Regions from separate parts of the Paenibacillus sp. FSL M8-0228 genome, predicted to be linked through region 2. Evidence: riboswitches for the same ligand, from Rfam matches in the RefSeq annotation. Region 2 holds a riboswitch; the other holds the start of a gene.

Region 1 (7,629 bases), 3.9 Mb from region 2:
AACCAGCACCGTATATAGCAAAGAAGCCTTGAGCATGAGCAGCAACACGCAAGCAATAACGCCCATTGCCCCTACACGGCTATCCTTCATAATCTCCAGCATCCGTTCACGGGATCGGTAGCTGAACAAGGCATCAGCTGCATCCATCCACCCGTCCAAATGCAATCCACCCGTCAACCAAACCCAGACAACAAGAGTAAGAATCGTACACGGCAACGGCGGCAGCACCATAGAAGCAAGCGCCGCAAAGCCCCAGACGATGATGCCAATGACCACTCCCACCAGCGGATAATAACTTGCACTGCGTTTAAGCAAATCCGGGGAAAAATCCAATTCCGCCTTCACCGGAAGACGCGTTAAAAATTGAAAAGCAGCAGCAACAGCCTGACGTTCGCGGCTCATAGCTTATATTCCAGCCGTTTGAGTTCTACGGGAATACCCGCCGTCACCAAAAATACTTCATCACAAAGACGGGCAATCCGCTGATTCATAACCCCACTCAAATCCCGATACAGCCGACCAAGCGGATATTCGGGCACAATGCCGTCACCAACCTCGTTGGTCACGATGACAAGCTGCCCCGGATACTGCTCCACAGCTGCCGTCAGTTCATTAATGGCAACTTTGGACGCAGCTTCGCCGTCCTCGCCTGCGGCCAGCAGCACGTTCGACAGCCACAGGGTCAGGCAGTCGACTAACACCATAGGCGCGGGTGATGGCTGCGACGCTTGATCGCCGCCAAGCCGTCGCAGCAGCTCCGGCAGCGCCTGCGCTTCCTCCAGCGTCTGCCAGTCGTACCCGGCAGACTCGCGCTGGACCCGATGAAGGGCGATGCGCTCCTTCATCTCCATGTCGTAGGCCTGCGCCGTTGCAATGTAGCATGCGCCAGGCGCGCGCGACATGCATAATCGCTCGGCAAAGCCGCTTTTCCCGCTGCGTGCCCCGCCGGTCACGAGCGCTTTCATCGCTGCGCGGCTCCCTGACCGTCCGATACGCCTGCATCGGCAAAGGTCGCCATTTCGCGCATAATGCGGCACGCCGCATCAATCAGGTGCAAGCTAAGCGCACCACCTGTGCCCTCCCCGAGCCGCATGTCCAAATGAAGCATGGGCTCCAGCTTGAGCTCGCGGAGCACCGCCGCGTGCCCGCGCTCGTCCGAGGCGTGCGAAGCGAGCATGTACGCAGCGCTTGCAGGCGCAAGTGCACGCGCTGCGAGGGCAGCTGCGCCGGAAATAAAGCCGTCCAACACGACTGGACAGCGATGTGCGGCTGCGCCGAGGATAACTCCTGCCAAGGCGGCAATCTCCAGACCGCCGACCTTAGTGAGCACGTCGAGCGCATCATTTGCATCTGGCTGGTTCACGTCCAATGCGCGGCAGACAACCGCTATTTTGCGGGTAAGCCCAGCCATATTTACACCCGTTCCCCGGCCTACGATAACTTCCGGCTCTAGCCCGGTAAGAGCACATACGACCGCAGCGCTGGCTGTGGTATTCCCGATGCCCAGCTCTCCAGTAACGAATAGCCGTGTGCCACCTTTGACCGCTTCTATTACAGCTCCAGCTCCGGCCAAAATCGCCTGTTCCGCTTCCGTACGCAGCATCGCTGGCCCTTTAGCTATATTCGAAGTACCCATGCGTACCTTTCGGTCCACCAGATTCGCGTGAGCGACATCCGCATTCACGCCAACATCTACCACCTTGACATCTGCGCCCGCATGGCGTGCCAGCACATTAATTGCTGCGCCACCTGACAGCATGTTATACAGCATTTGCTGTGTAACCTCAGCCGGAAAGGCACTGACTCCCTCTTCACACACCCCGTGATCCGCAGCCATGACCATAACCGTTTTACGATCGAATTCAGGCTTATCCACTCCTGTAATTCCTGCTAGCTGAATGACCACACTTTCCAACTTTCCAAGACTTCCCGGTGGCTTTGTTAATTGGTCCAAATGGGCTGAAGCTGCCGAGGCCGCCACCCCATCCGGCTGGGCAATGCTATCGATCAGCTGACGCAGCTTGTCGTTCATACCTTCCACTCCCTGCTCTTTTTAAGTGTGTTTCATCGTTTATTTAATCTGCTGTATCCGAAGCGCTCCTGCGCAGCAAGAGCTGCGGCACACCGCTATCAGGATGCGGAAGCATCACAGGCTCAACACCGTATACTCGTCGAATCCGATCCTCAGTTAATAACTTCGATGAAGCTCCCAATCCTTCAACCATTCCATCCTTGAGTACAAGCAAATCTTCGCAAAATTGGGCTGTCAAGTTAAGATCATGCAAGACCGCAATGATCGTCACACCCGTTTCTTGGCGCCAATCTGCCAGCAGTTCCATAAATTCAAGCTGATAGCGCAAGTCCAGATAGGTCGTAGGCTCGTCCAGCAGCAATATTCGTGGCTCCTGCACCATTACTTTTGCCAAAGCTACACGCTGTCGCTGTCCCCCACTCAAACGGTCTAATGCTCTGTCCGCCAGCGTGGTAAGACCCAATCGCTCCAGCACGCGATCCGCGATCGCCTCCACATCAACACCCTTTTCCCTGCCTAGCCAGTCCTGATGGGGAAAACGTCCCATTTCTACGACTTCCCTGACGGTGTATCCCACGGGAGGAAGCCCTTCCTGTTGGAGTACGGCTATGAGTCGGGAAAGCTCTTTCCTGCTGTAGCTACCGACCTTTTTGCCATAGATATGAACGTTTCCCGAAGTTGGCTGATCTACACCGGAAAGCAAATGCAACAAGGTCGATTTTCCACTGCCGTTCGGACCAATAATCCCCCACCAAGTTCCTTCGTCGACGCTCCAGCTTATATTTTTTAAAGCATGGAACTCTCCATAGGCACGTGTCAGACCCACTACCTCTAATGCCCGATCACGCACCTTCTGTGATTCACTTTGTTCTGTCACAGCAGTCCTCCCCTGCGCAGCTTCTTGTTTCGGTACAGGAGATATGCGAAGAACGGTGCCCCAACAAAGGCCGTCATCACGCCCAGAGGAATTTCTGTGGGGGCTAACAATGTGCGAGCCGCCGTATCTGCCCAAGCCATAAAAACAGCTCCGCCGAGCGCAGATAATGGAACAATCATACGGTAATCAGGACCTGTCACCAGACGAATGATATGCGGTACAACGAGTCCAACAAAGCCAATCACGCCACACACCGAGACAGCGGCTGCTGTCAGCAGCGTGGAAATAATCAGAACAGATAGCTTCGTCGCATCTACATGAACTCCCATGTGCGCCGCCTGACGTTCACCCAAAGCCAAAATATTCAGCACACGTGCCCGGTTCCATAGAAATACCAGCCCTATGACCACATAAGGTAAAAGGATTCCTGTATATGACCAACCGCGCAGACTAAGACTTCCCATCGTCCAGTACAATATTTCATTGACCGTCTCCTTCGACATGGCTGTCAGAAAGGAAACAACCGCTCCCAGAAAGGATTGCATCACCACACCCGACAAAATGAGACTTTGTGTCGGAATTTTCCCACCTTCCCGTGCCAACGTCAGCACCATCCACAGCGTAAGCATTCCGGTCGTAAATGCCACTAGCGGCAGCGTCCATATGCCAACAAATGAAAATTGAAGGCCCCAATAAATCAGTACTGCCGCTCCTACCGAAGCCCCCGAGGATACCCCCAGTGTATACGGATCAGCCAAAGGATTACGCAGCACACCCTGAAATCCGGCTCCCGCCAGCGCCAGCGCTGCTCCTACCAACATTCCCAGTAACACTCGTGGCAATCTGACCTTCAAAATAATCTGCTCTGAGGATGTATTCCAATCCGGTGTAAACGTATCGCCTAACCACGGTAGGTGGTTAACCAGAATGCCCGTGATTTGGCTGACCGGAAGCTTGGCCGAGCCGATGCCAAGACAGAGCAGCAGCGTCAGCAACAGCAGGACAAGACCTGTCCCTCCAAAGCCGATCAGTTTACGGTTCATTTGAAAATTTCAGGATACACGCCCTTGGCCACTTCCTTGAGACCTTCCGTTACGCGTGGACCCGGACGACTGATCAAATTATCATCCACGGCAAACACCCGGTTGTGGCGAACAGCCGATATTTGATCCCATCCACTGCGAGCTTTAATGATATCACCGAGCGTCTGGCCCGTTTTGTCGTCCTTGACACTTTTGCTGTACAAAATCACGTCAGGGTTCGCAGCAATAATATTTTCCTCACTGATTTGGTACCACCCCTTCTGCGTGGCACCTACATTTTCGCCGCCCGCCAACGTAATCAGCTCGTCCATAAACTCGCCTTTACCCACTGTCCAGCCTGGTGAAAACTCGACGTATACCCGCAGCTTCTGCCCTTTACCGATATTTTTAATTCCTTCTTTTACTTCTGCTACATCTGCTCTCATCTTGTCAGTCACCGCTCTTGCTTCTCTCTGATGATCGGTGATTTTCCCATACAATTCGATGTTAGCCATGACATCTTCCACTGTCTTCGGTTCCGTTTTAAAAATCATAATTCCCATGTCGCGCAGCTTGGTCGTAGCCTGTTCACTAAGTGATATCCCTGCAAAAACGACTTCCGGGTTCGCAGCAATGATCGCCTCTTCGTTCGGTTTCATAATACCGCCCACTTTAGGCTTTTTCGTAGCTGCTTCCGGGTAATCAGAGTAGTCGGAGACGCCGACAATTTCCTTATCCAGCCCAATGGCGAACAACGCCTCGGTTTCTGCCGGGGAGACGGAAACGATTTTATCCGGCGCTTTTTTGAATGTAAATTCCTGTCCTGTTGCATCTTTAACTGTGAGCGGGTAAACCGTTTTGCCCGGAGGCTCTTGTGCGTTTACTGCCTGTCCCGGCTGCTGTGAAGAAGCCTGACCCTCTTTATTTTCTGCATTTTTTCCATTAGCGCCACATGCACTCAGCACAACTGCCAAAATCAGAGCCAATAGACCTGTTGTCCACACCTTTATTTTTTTTCCTGCCATGATTTGCACCCCTTCATAAATAAATCGTTAAGAGCGTTACTTGAACATCATCAGATATCTTCTAAATCTAGCCTTCTTTTCCTATCAAAAACCCCCGCATCCTCATATCAGGACACAGGGGTCACGTTAGCGCAGATCGTGCGCAGGCGGCAGCTTCTTTCCGCATGGACAGTCACTGCGAACACGTCATCCTTTCCTCGAAGGATTATGGTGACAGGCGGACGGGCAGGTATCCTGACTTATGGTAAAATACATGTCCTGAAATTCTTTCATATGCTTAGTAACATATAAAGAGGACTAACGGGCATGTTTCCATTTACAGTGGCGGGACCGCGCCGGATTCACACCGACTTCCCTTTTAACAGCGCAGGGAGGGAAACCATAGTTTCATCACGCTGCGCCGACCTCGTCTGCTGGATATTTGATGTAGTGGTAGTCAAGCCGTTCTTTTACTTGATGATTATAGGTTAAAATGAGGCGGCTTACAACCCAAACAGCCTCTTTATCCGCTGGTGTCTAACCTAATGAGGAAGCATTTCCGCTATGTAATTGTGCGGTCCTGCCAGCCTCAATTGAATCCTTAATGCTTCTCCCGGCTTCGGATTCAGACTCCAAAAATCATGGCCCGGTATCAGCATGCAAGCTAGCTGACGAATTACGCCACCATGCGTAACGACCAAAACAGAGGGCGACGTAGCAGTCAAATCCATGGGTTGAACTTCCATAGCAACACGCCATTCATACAGAGAGTCAAGAAATTTGCGCAGACGATTTACAAAATCTGTCCAAGACTCTCCACCAGGTGGGGTGATCCGTTGCGGCTCATCAATCCAAGCCCGATACAACGACACATCCTTGAGCATGTCATACGTTTTTCCATCCCACTCGCCAAAATGAAGCTCTCGCAGACATGGTTCCATCATAGGAGGCATAGTAGATAGGGAACGCCCAGACGTCAACTCTGATTCCGGCACAATGATCTGCAAGGTCTGGCGACATCGCATTAAGTCGCTGCAATAGATTCGAGCAAAGGACTGACCTTGCAATTTTTCCTGCAAAGGCTTTAATTCCTGCTCTGCCCCCGGTAGCAAACCTAAGTCGGAGTGTCCCAGATATCGACGTTCCTTGTTCCATAAGGTTGTGCCGTGACGAACTAACACGAGCTCCATATCCCAATGCAGATCTTCTTTAGCATCATACGGCACCTTATCCTCCTGTGAGTTCGGTCTTTGTGCGTATTCTACTGTCCTTTTTGCTGCTATATCTTGTTTCAAGAAATGTCACTTCCTGCTCGATCATTATTCAGTGTGTCACTCCTCACCCTCACCGCACCCATCCCAAGGCAAAACAACCTGCGGCTCCTAACAAACACAATCCTACAAACATACTGGACACGGCGAACATCAGCTGGATCGTATGCCGTATATCTTTCGACTCTAGCGGTCGTATCCAATCCCCCATGTATGCACGAAAGGAGCGCACGCCATGATACACATTATATCCTCCAAGACGAATCCCCAATGCACCAGCAACAGCCGATTCCGGGAAGCCACTGTTCGGACTTGGGTGCAGACGAGCGTCTCGCTTGACTGTGCGCCAGCTTCTTGCAGCATCTCGTTTGTACATCCACGCCGCTATCACAAGCATTGCCGCTGTCAGGCGTGCTGGAATGTAGTTAGCCACATCATCTAGACGTGCTGAAGCCCAGCCTAAATGCAGATACTTTTCATTTTTGTAGCCAACCATGGAATCGAGCGTATTCACAGCACGATAAGCCAGCGCCAAGGGTGCTCCCCCGATCAAGGCATAAAAAAGCGGGGAAATAATCGCGTCCACGATATTTTCAGCGACCGTTTCAACCGTACCGCGTACAATCTCAGGCTCATCAAGTTGCTGCGTATCCCGCCCGACTATCATGCCCAGCTCCCGCCGTGCCGCAGCCAGGTCATCCGCCTGCAACGCTCGGTAGACTGCCATTCCTGCATCCTTTAGTCCTTTGGAAGCAATCGTGGTCGCAATCAGCACTATTTCTGCGCCGACAGATAACCACGGATGAATCCAGGCAAGCAATTGCAACAGCGCCCAGGCGAGCGCAAAGGAGCCTCCCGCCACAATGAGTGGAAGCAGTATACCCGCACGTTTCAGCCCCCGGTCACTTCGGACCTGGCGGCGAATCAATTTTTCCAATGCCGAAATGGCATGTCCCATACCGATGACTGGATGCGGCAACCACCTCGGATCACCGATCATCCTGTCCAAAAGGTAGGCTGCCAGGATAATCAAGCTAACTGTCACGCCGCTGTTCCTCCTCCAGCACTTCACCCAATACAGATAGCAGCCTGTCGTTGGCTTCTGCATCCTTGACCGCAATCCGAAAATGGCTCGTCGTCAGTCCCGGATACATAGCACAGCTACGTATAAGAACTCCGCGTTGTCCAAGCGCCTGCTGAATAGCCGATGCACTCCACGTACCCGGCGCCCTTGCCAGCACGTAATTGGCTTCACCGGGAACGACACCGCAGCCCCATTCCGCCAAGGCGGTTAACAGACGGTTGCGCTCCGCAGCAATCAGCTCCTGTGTTTGGTGCTCATATGCTTGCCCACTTCTCAAACACGCCTCGCCAGCCAGCAACGCCAATCCATTCACACTCCAGGTCACCTGTTTGGCCGTCA
Region 2 (7,629 bases):
ATCTGAATAAAGGCCTCTTCCGTCAGCTGATCATACATTTGCATGGCGTATTTTTCACTGCTGCCGCCTGTGGTCAGGACGATTTCCTGGCAGTTCATCGCTTGCGCAACTGATATGGCCTGCACGACACTGGCTTTATAAGCTGACGTGGAAAACGGAACGACCACACCACGCGTGCCTAGTATGGAAATACCGCCAAGTATGCCAAGCCGCCCGTTCAGCGTTTTCTTGGCAATTTCTTCGCCGTCCGGTACGCTGATGACGACACGGACACCTTTGGCCGATCCGTGCTCCTCAAGCACACCTGTCACAGCCTCCGTAATCATCCGGCGCGGCACCGGATTAATCGCTGCTTCTCCGACAGGCACAGGCAGACCGGGCTTCGTTACCCGCCCCACGCCGATGCCACCGTCCAGTTCAATGCCCGGCTCCTCGCGCCAGCTAACGGACGCGATAATTCTCGCCTGATGCGTGGCATCTGGGTCATCGCCACCGTCCTTGATCGTCGTGCAGGAAGCTTCGTCCGCGTCCAACACAGGCTCAATCAGCTCAAACGCCTGATCGAAGCCCGCGGGCAGCGATATCACTGCTTCCTTCGGCGGAATGCCCGTGATGAGCAGTTGTACCGCTCCTTTGGCTACTGCAGCCGCACAAGCTCCTGTCGTAAAGCCTGACCGCATTGGCTTGTCCGGTGCGGGAGCTTCACCGCTTTTCATCCGTTTGGGCTTGTCGGCGGACGCCGCTTCCTTTTCCATGACAATTCCTCCTTAACCTCTTCTGCTGATCATGTTCCAATTCATTTCATGATACAGCAAACGGACAACCGCATCTAGCGGACAGCCATTAAGGAGATCGCATTCAATGCTGCTACGACAATTGTACTGCCGCCCTTGCGTCCAATATTCGTAATGAACGGAATATCCAGCTTGCGCAGCTCGTCCTTGGATTCTGCCGCCGATACGAAGCCTACGGGCATGCCAATCACCAGTCCGGGCTTGGCCGCTCCTTCTTTCACCAGACGAATCAGCTCCAGCAACGCTGTTGGCGCATTACCAATCGCATAGATACCACCTTCGCTCGCCTGAATCGCTTTGCGCATCGAAATAATGGCGCGTGTCGTATTCAGCCTTTTCGCTTCTTCCATGACGTCAGGGTCAGATATGTACACATGCACATCCCCGCCAAATTGACGGATACGATCCTTACTCAGCCCCGCTTGAATCATCTGCACATCTGCCACTACCTGCTGGCCTGCGCGAATAGCTGCAATCCCGGCTTCAATCGCTTTTGGATGAAACACCATGCTGCGGCCCAGCTCAAAATCAGCAGATGCATGAATGACACGCTGTACAACGGGATATTGCTCTGCTGTAAAAGGATGCTCTCCCAATTCTTCTGTGATCATCTCGAAGCTTTTGCCTTCAATCTCCTGCGGCTGTACCGTTAGCGGTTTAAATTCTGTTTTGAAATCCATGGTAGACCACTCCCTTATGGAAAATTAGAAAATAGTTTAGGAAAATGACAATTTATTGCTACTAAATCATGGATACCTCTAAAAAACACCTGTTTTAAGATGACTATATTTTAAATACATGCCAGAAGTCGTTCCTGATGAACTGGACTCGCAGGGGTAAGGCTCAACTCAAATTGAAGTTTTCTCTTTTGCTGTACGCAGTGCGTTGATGACTCCGTCGAAATGATCAAATACTGTGCCAAATTCCACTTCCGGCCTGGAAATCAAAAGTACGTGAATCCCCAGCTCCAATGCAGATTGAACCTTTTCATCCACTGCTCCCGTGCTTCCGCTTTCCTTGGTGACCATCACGGTCGTGCCATAGTGCTTGTACAATGCTTCGTTCATCTCGCGGGAAAAGGGTCCCTGCATGGCAATAATATTTTTTTGCTCCATGCCCAGTTCGCCGCATTTCTCCATATTGTCCAGGCGCGGCAGCATGCGTATAACCAGACGAATCTCCGGGTCTCCGAGTAAATGCTTGGTGAACGTGCCGAGCGTCTTACTGCCCGTCGTAAGCATTACAGAACCTTTGAGTTGCTTCGCTTCTAATGCGGCTTCTTCATAGGAAGACACGATGTGGAGCAACGGATGATTGTCATATACAAGTCCTGTCCGCTCATAGCGAATATAAGGAACCCCGGACTCGCGAGCGGCTGTCATCGCATTCGCATGTGCTTCTTCTGCAAAAGGATGACTGGCATCAACAACCGCCTGTATTCCAAGCTCCCGAATCATTGCAGCCATTTCATCGGCTGTCATTCGGCCTGTACGTACGTCTAGTCCCGCTTCAGACAAGCTGGCTGCCGCGCTTTCGGTTACGACTGAGGTCAATACGTTGAAGCCATTGTCACGGATTTGCAGCGCCAATTCCCGTGCATCGCTCGTTCCGCATAGCATGAATATCATGAGCTCTTCACCTGCCCGCTTCCATTCACTACAGATGGCGTATGTGAATGCTCGTGATGGTGATCATGGTCATCATGGCTGTGAGCATGGACATGCTCATGAGTGTGATCGTGGCTGTGTGTATGGTGATCATGATGGTCGTGCTCATGTGCATGATGGTGGTGGTGATGTTCATGTTCATGTTCATGTTCATGTTCATGATGATGATCGTGGTCATGATCGTGGTCATGATCGTGGTGATGATGGTGGTGCTCCTGCGCCTCCAGGCGGAACTGGCAGTTATCACAATTGGCTGTAACCTTGCCGAACAAACCTTCCTTAGCTCGCTCCAGCACCAGTTCAACCAATTGAGGATGGAAACCAAAATATCCGCCCATCTCCACTTGTAATGCAGGGTGAGCCTCGGCAAATTCCTGGGTCATTTCTCCGATGCGTTTAATCAGCACACCCGTGAACAGAAAATAGGGAAGCACGATAATCTTTTTGGCCCCCAATCGTACACAACGCTCCAATCCATCGGGAAAGGAAGGCTGCGTCACACCGATAAAGCTGCTCTCTACCCATGTATAAGAAAGCTTCTCCCACAGCATACGGGTGATTTTGAAAAAGTCACTGTTCGCATCTGGATCGCTACTTCCGCGTCCTAATACAAGTACCGCCGTTTCCTCGTCAGATACTTCGACAGATGCCTCTACAGCGCTATTCATCCCCGCTGGAACTGCAACCGGCCGGGCCTCTTTCAAGCGACTTTGCAGAATGCTGACGATTTTCTCGTGAACACCAATCGGACGTCCGTATACAAATTCCACCTGCGGATATTTCGCCTTTGCCCGGTCAATAGCCATCGGAATATCAATTTTGGCATGTACCGCTGCGAACAAGATAATCGGAATAAGAACGACACGCGTCGCCCCTTTCTCCACACAAGTTTGCATCCCATCAGCAATGCTGGGACGTGCCAGCTCCAAGAAACAGGTTTCCACGCACATATCCGGTACCCGATCTGCCACTGCCTGTGTAAATTCCAGCAGTTCCTGGTTCCCCTCCGGGTCCCGACTTCCATGTCCAACCAACAATATTGCATCCACTGCTGTTGTTTCCTCCTCTTGAATAGGGATAGCCTGCATGACGCCCTATTTTATATATATGCTTGTATCCCGTTCATCAGGCCTTCAGTCCATTAATCACCACAAACCGCATTCACTTCTACCGTTACTGGTGCATCTTCATGCCGGAACCCCGCAACGACACCTACACGCTTAAAAAATTTATGAAAGCGCTCATTCGGATGCCCTTTTTCCTTATATTCAGCGATGACATGCTTCACGATGTCCGTAATCTGATCACCCGGAATTCCTTCCGCTACAGGCTGAGCGGCATGAGCATTGCGGCCGAATTTTTTGCCACCGAGGAAGAGATCGTACCCACCCTTGCGATAGACGATTCCGATATCCTCCAGTACGGCTCCATAGCAGGCCATACCGCATCCGTTCAAAGCAATGCTCGTTTCCTTGGGTGCCTGTAATCCGCCAAGTACAACCTGTAAATGCTCAGCCACAGGCACAGCGTCATCCTTCTCCATATTGCAGAAGTCGCACGCCTTTACCTTAAACACATCGCCAATCGGCATGACAATGAATCGTTCATCCCGCAGCCGCCCGACCAGTTCCTCGGGGTCTGCACACGGCACGCGCAGCACGATCTGATGATCCGGCGTGTATTCCAGCTCGCCATCATCACCCGCTACCTCGGCGAGCAGCGCCATCTGACGAGCGGTGAACTTCTTGTTTCCCACACCCGGGGAAACGCCCACCTCAAATAGCGCAGGCTTGCCAAAGCCGCCTGTCGCCATCCCGGCCGCGGCCCCTGCTCCGGCCACCGCCGACGTTCCGGCGGTGCTCTTGGCGGTAGGCGCTTGCCCGCTCCAGCGAGCGTTGGCTTCGCCAGGCAGCTTGCCGCCGACAGCGAGGCGGCTTAGCGCCTCTGCCGCCAGCGATGCCGGGGCCGTGCCGGTTTGCACAGCAGTTGTTGCCTGCACAGCAGCCATCGCTTGCGGGCGTGCCTGCGTCGCAACCGCAGCGCCGCTCGCGGAGGGTCCAGCGGGCGTAGTCGGGGCTGCTCCTGCCTGCGGTGTACCCTCTTGCGCTCCCAGCGACCACGGCTCCGCTTCCGTGCGGAGACGCTGATGCGGCTTGAGCGCCTGCTCGGTCGCATCCAGCGTGTATTTGCGCTGATATCCGCGCGGAGTCACGATCAAGCCGTCATACACCGTCGTCGAGGAATTGCCGATGATTACAGTCGTCAGCATCCCGATGTCGTGGTTCAGCATATCTTCCAGCGTCGTTACAATAACTTGCTGACGTTCACGATAAGCACTCTTCACCAGCCCAACCGGAGTTTGCGGATCGCGGTAACGCAGCAAAATGGACTGCGTCTCCACAATCTGGCGGGTACGCCGGCCACTGCGCGGATTATATAATGCAATCACAAAATCGGCCGAAGCCGCTGCTTCTACGCGCTTCACAATCGTTTCCCATGGGGTCAGATGATCACTCAGACTAATTGTGCACGCATCATGCATCACTGGCGCCCCCAACAGTGAAGCACAGGACTGAATAGCCGAGATCCCCGGCACGACTTCTACTTCAACTCCGTCCTCGCGTCGCCAGCCTTTTTGCATCAGCACTTCGTACACCAGCCCTGCCATACCATAGACTCCCGCATCTCCACTGGAAATGACAGCTACCTTCTTGCCCATCTCTGCTTGGCGAACCGCCTCCTGCGCACGGCTCACTTCCTCTGTCATCCCTGTGCGTACAATCTCCTGTCCGTTCAACAGCGGACGGATCAAATCAACGTAGGTATTGTAGCCGATAATGACCTCACTTTCGGCCAGCGCATCCAGCGCCCGTTTTGTGATATGTTCCATATCTCCTGGTCCAAATCCAATCACCAACAATTTTCCTAATGGGCTCATCGAGCTCCTCCTATTCATCCTTTTCAGGGCAGCTATGCTATCTATTCCAATGATTTTTGGACATCCTGTAACTCAAAAAAGCCCCATCCTACCCGGATGGGGCTTCTATGTACGTATCTCTCATCAGACGAACAAACAGCGTAAGAAGACACGATTTGTCTTCCTCCAGCCTGCCGTTGTTTTCCATCTGTCTGTTTACGCTTCAAACGCTGCTGCACGTTCATATCCACGCAAACCTCTAGCCAACATGGAAAAAGCAACGTGTGCCTGATTTCCTGATTTCGTACACCCATCCTCTCCGCGAAGGTTAACGGTGCATACAGATCAAGGTAGGTCTCCTGGCTTGGCATCAACGGATTCTTTCGTCTTCCCCATTTTTCACGAGTGACCAATTAAAAAAATCCTCTTCCTTACAGTGGCGGGACCGCTCGGGATTTGCACCCGATTCCCTGTTACCCTTTGCTCAACCGCAAAGGCACCTTGTCTGTCCGCTATTTGATTATGGGTCTTATCATAACCTTGCCTCAATCAGTTGTGCAAGCACGAAAAAAGCTTTATTTCAAGTTCTGTGCTTTATTTTTTAACATACGTAGCAATTCGTCCGGGTCTGCGGAGATGCTCAGTAGCGCTGGATGCTCACTCCCGGTAAACCCCTCTTGCACACTATGACGCACCATTTCTACTAACGGGTCAAAATATCCATTCACATTCAGCAGCCCAATGGGCTTGCGATGAATGCCGATTTGCGCCCAGCATAGTACCTCGAACAGCTCTTCAAAGGTTCCCAAACCACCCGGAAGGGCAATAAAAGCATCGGCCATCTCGCTCATTGCCGCTTTACGCTCATGCATGCTTGCTACCTCAATAAATTCGGTAACTCCCCGATGAATGATCTCTGCATCAAATAACAGGGTGGGCATAATGCCCGTGACCTGACCGTCACCCGCCAGCATTCCATCTGCCACCTCTCCCATTAGCCCCCTGCTAGAGCCGCCATAGATCAGACGGATATGATGGCGAGCCATGGCTTCTCCCAGTTTGCCTGCTGCCTCAACATATACCGATGAATGTCCAGGTCTGGACCCGGCAAATACGCAAATAGAATTCATTAACGTCTCAGCTCCTGTCCTAAGTAGCATCGAAACTTATTCATTATATTAGATAAACATTTTCGCTATAACAAAAATCTTTGTCGATGCATGTCCAACAAAAAAAGATAAAGACCTCGTAGGCCCTTATCTTTATTTTACTCTGTATCCCGAAATATAAGTTCATTTTTTAGCATACTGCATTTATAATTTTGATCTCATTTCAATGACCATTCACGATCTTCAGACCACAGCCATGCACCGAATCGTTATGTTCAAAATATTTGCCCAGCTCCACCATCATCGCGCCCATGCGCTCTTCGGTTGGAAACACGACTCGATCAATCCCTTCTTCCACAATGGACTGTGCAGTCACCTTCCCTACGGATACAGCAATCACATCCTCACGAAAAGCTTCCAGTAAATCCTCAATTCGATTTTGCTCTCTGGCATATTGGGCCAAAAATCGAATTTGCGGACCACTCGTGAATGTAACGGCATCAACATTACGATGGATAACATCCTCCAGTAACGCCTGCAATTTTGCTTCCTCGGGTGGGATATGCTTATAAGGAAGTACCTGGCGGGTCACTGCCCCCTGCTCGTCCAGCCATTTTACCAACCGTGGGGCTGGATCGCCATGCAGCTGCAACAGCACTTCCTTCCCCTTCAGATCGTATGGGGCGAAAGCTCCTGTCAATCCGATCAAACTTCCGTCCTCGTCTCGTACTGCTGGCGTAAAGCCACGCTTTTTGAGTCCATTGACCGTCTTGTAGCCCCGCGCTGCAATGTTGGAAGATTGCAGCAACTCTATAATCTGCTCAGCCACACCCATATCCTCTGCCATATCGAACAGGGCATCCAGCCCCATGCCTGTCGTGAAGATGTACCAGTCCGGAGGGTTCTTTACCCACGATACAACAGCGTTGCGCAGCTCGATATCATCTAGAAAAACAGTGCCCTGGGCCGGACGATGTACTGGCTCCCCTCCCATCTTCACAACTAGCAGCGCCATTTCGTCTGCTTTACGGGGACCAGCAAGAGCGACTCTCTTACCTGCCATGCGTTGTGCCATTCTGTTTCCTCCCTAGTAGAAGTCGTATTTCTTTCTACCAAGTATACAATCAGAGGGGTAAAAGACA

The links. Region 2 has a riboswitch for cobalamin ahead of cobJ (precorrin-3B C(17)-methyltransferase). Riboswitches for the same ligand answer to the same signal wherever they lie in the genome.
Region 1: linked by a shared signal. The riboswitch ahead of MKY98_RS07030 (ABC transporter substrate-binding protein) and the one ahead of cobJ (precorrin-3B C(17)-methyltransferase) in region 2 are both predicted to bind cobalamin.

The regions. Positions count from the first base shown of each region.
Region 1 covers NZ_JBBOXA010000001.1:1,535,018-1,542,646, reverse strand. The annotation lists gene cobS (adenosylcobinamide-GDP ribazoletransferase) at 1-402, opposite strand, end outside; gene cobU (bifunctional adenosylcobinamide kinase/adenosylcobinamide-phosphate guanylyltransferase) at 399-965, opposite strand; gene cobT (nicotinate-nucleotide--dimethylbenzimidazole phosphoribosyltransferase) at 962-2,032, opposite strand; gene MKY98_RS07040 (ABC transporter ATP-binding protein) at 2,076-2,909, opposite strand; gene MKY98_RS07035 (FecCD family ABC transporter permease) at 2,906-3,952, opposite strand; gene MKY98_RS07030 (ABC transporter substrate-binding protein) at 3,949-4,956, opposite strand; cobalamin riboswitch at 5,164-5,355, opposite strand; gene MKY98_RS07025 (histidine phosphatase family protein) at 5,478-6,230, opposite strand; gene cbiB (adenosylcobinamide-phosphate synthase CbiB) at 6,280-7,251, opposite strand; gene cobD (threonine-phosphate decarboxylase CobD) at 7,241-7,629, opposite strand, start outside.
Region 2 covers NZ_JBBOXA010000001.1:5,421,139-5,428,767, forward strand. The annotation lists gene MKY98_RS24515 (cobalt-precorrin-5B (C(1))-methyltransferase) at 1-755, opposite strand, end outside; gene MKY98_RS24520 (precorrin-8X methylmutase) at 830-1,474, opposite strand; gene cobK (precorrin-6A reductase) at 1,643-2,422, opposite strand; gene MKY98_RS24530 (sirohydrochlorin chelatase) at 2,419-3,510, opposite strand; gene cobJ (precorrin-3B C(17)-methyltransferase) at 3,603-5,399, opposite strand; cobalamin riboswitch at 5,711-5,896, opposite strand; gene MKY98_RS24540 (LOG family protein) at 5,954-6,508, opposite strand; gene MKY98_RS24545 (uroporphyrinogen-III synthase) at 6,711-7,562, opposite strand.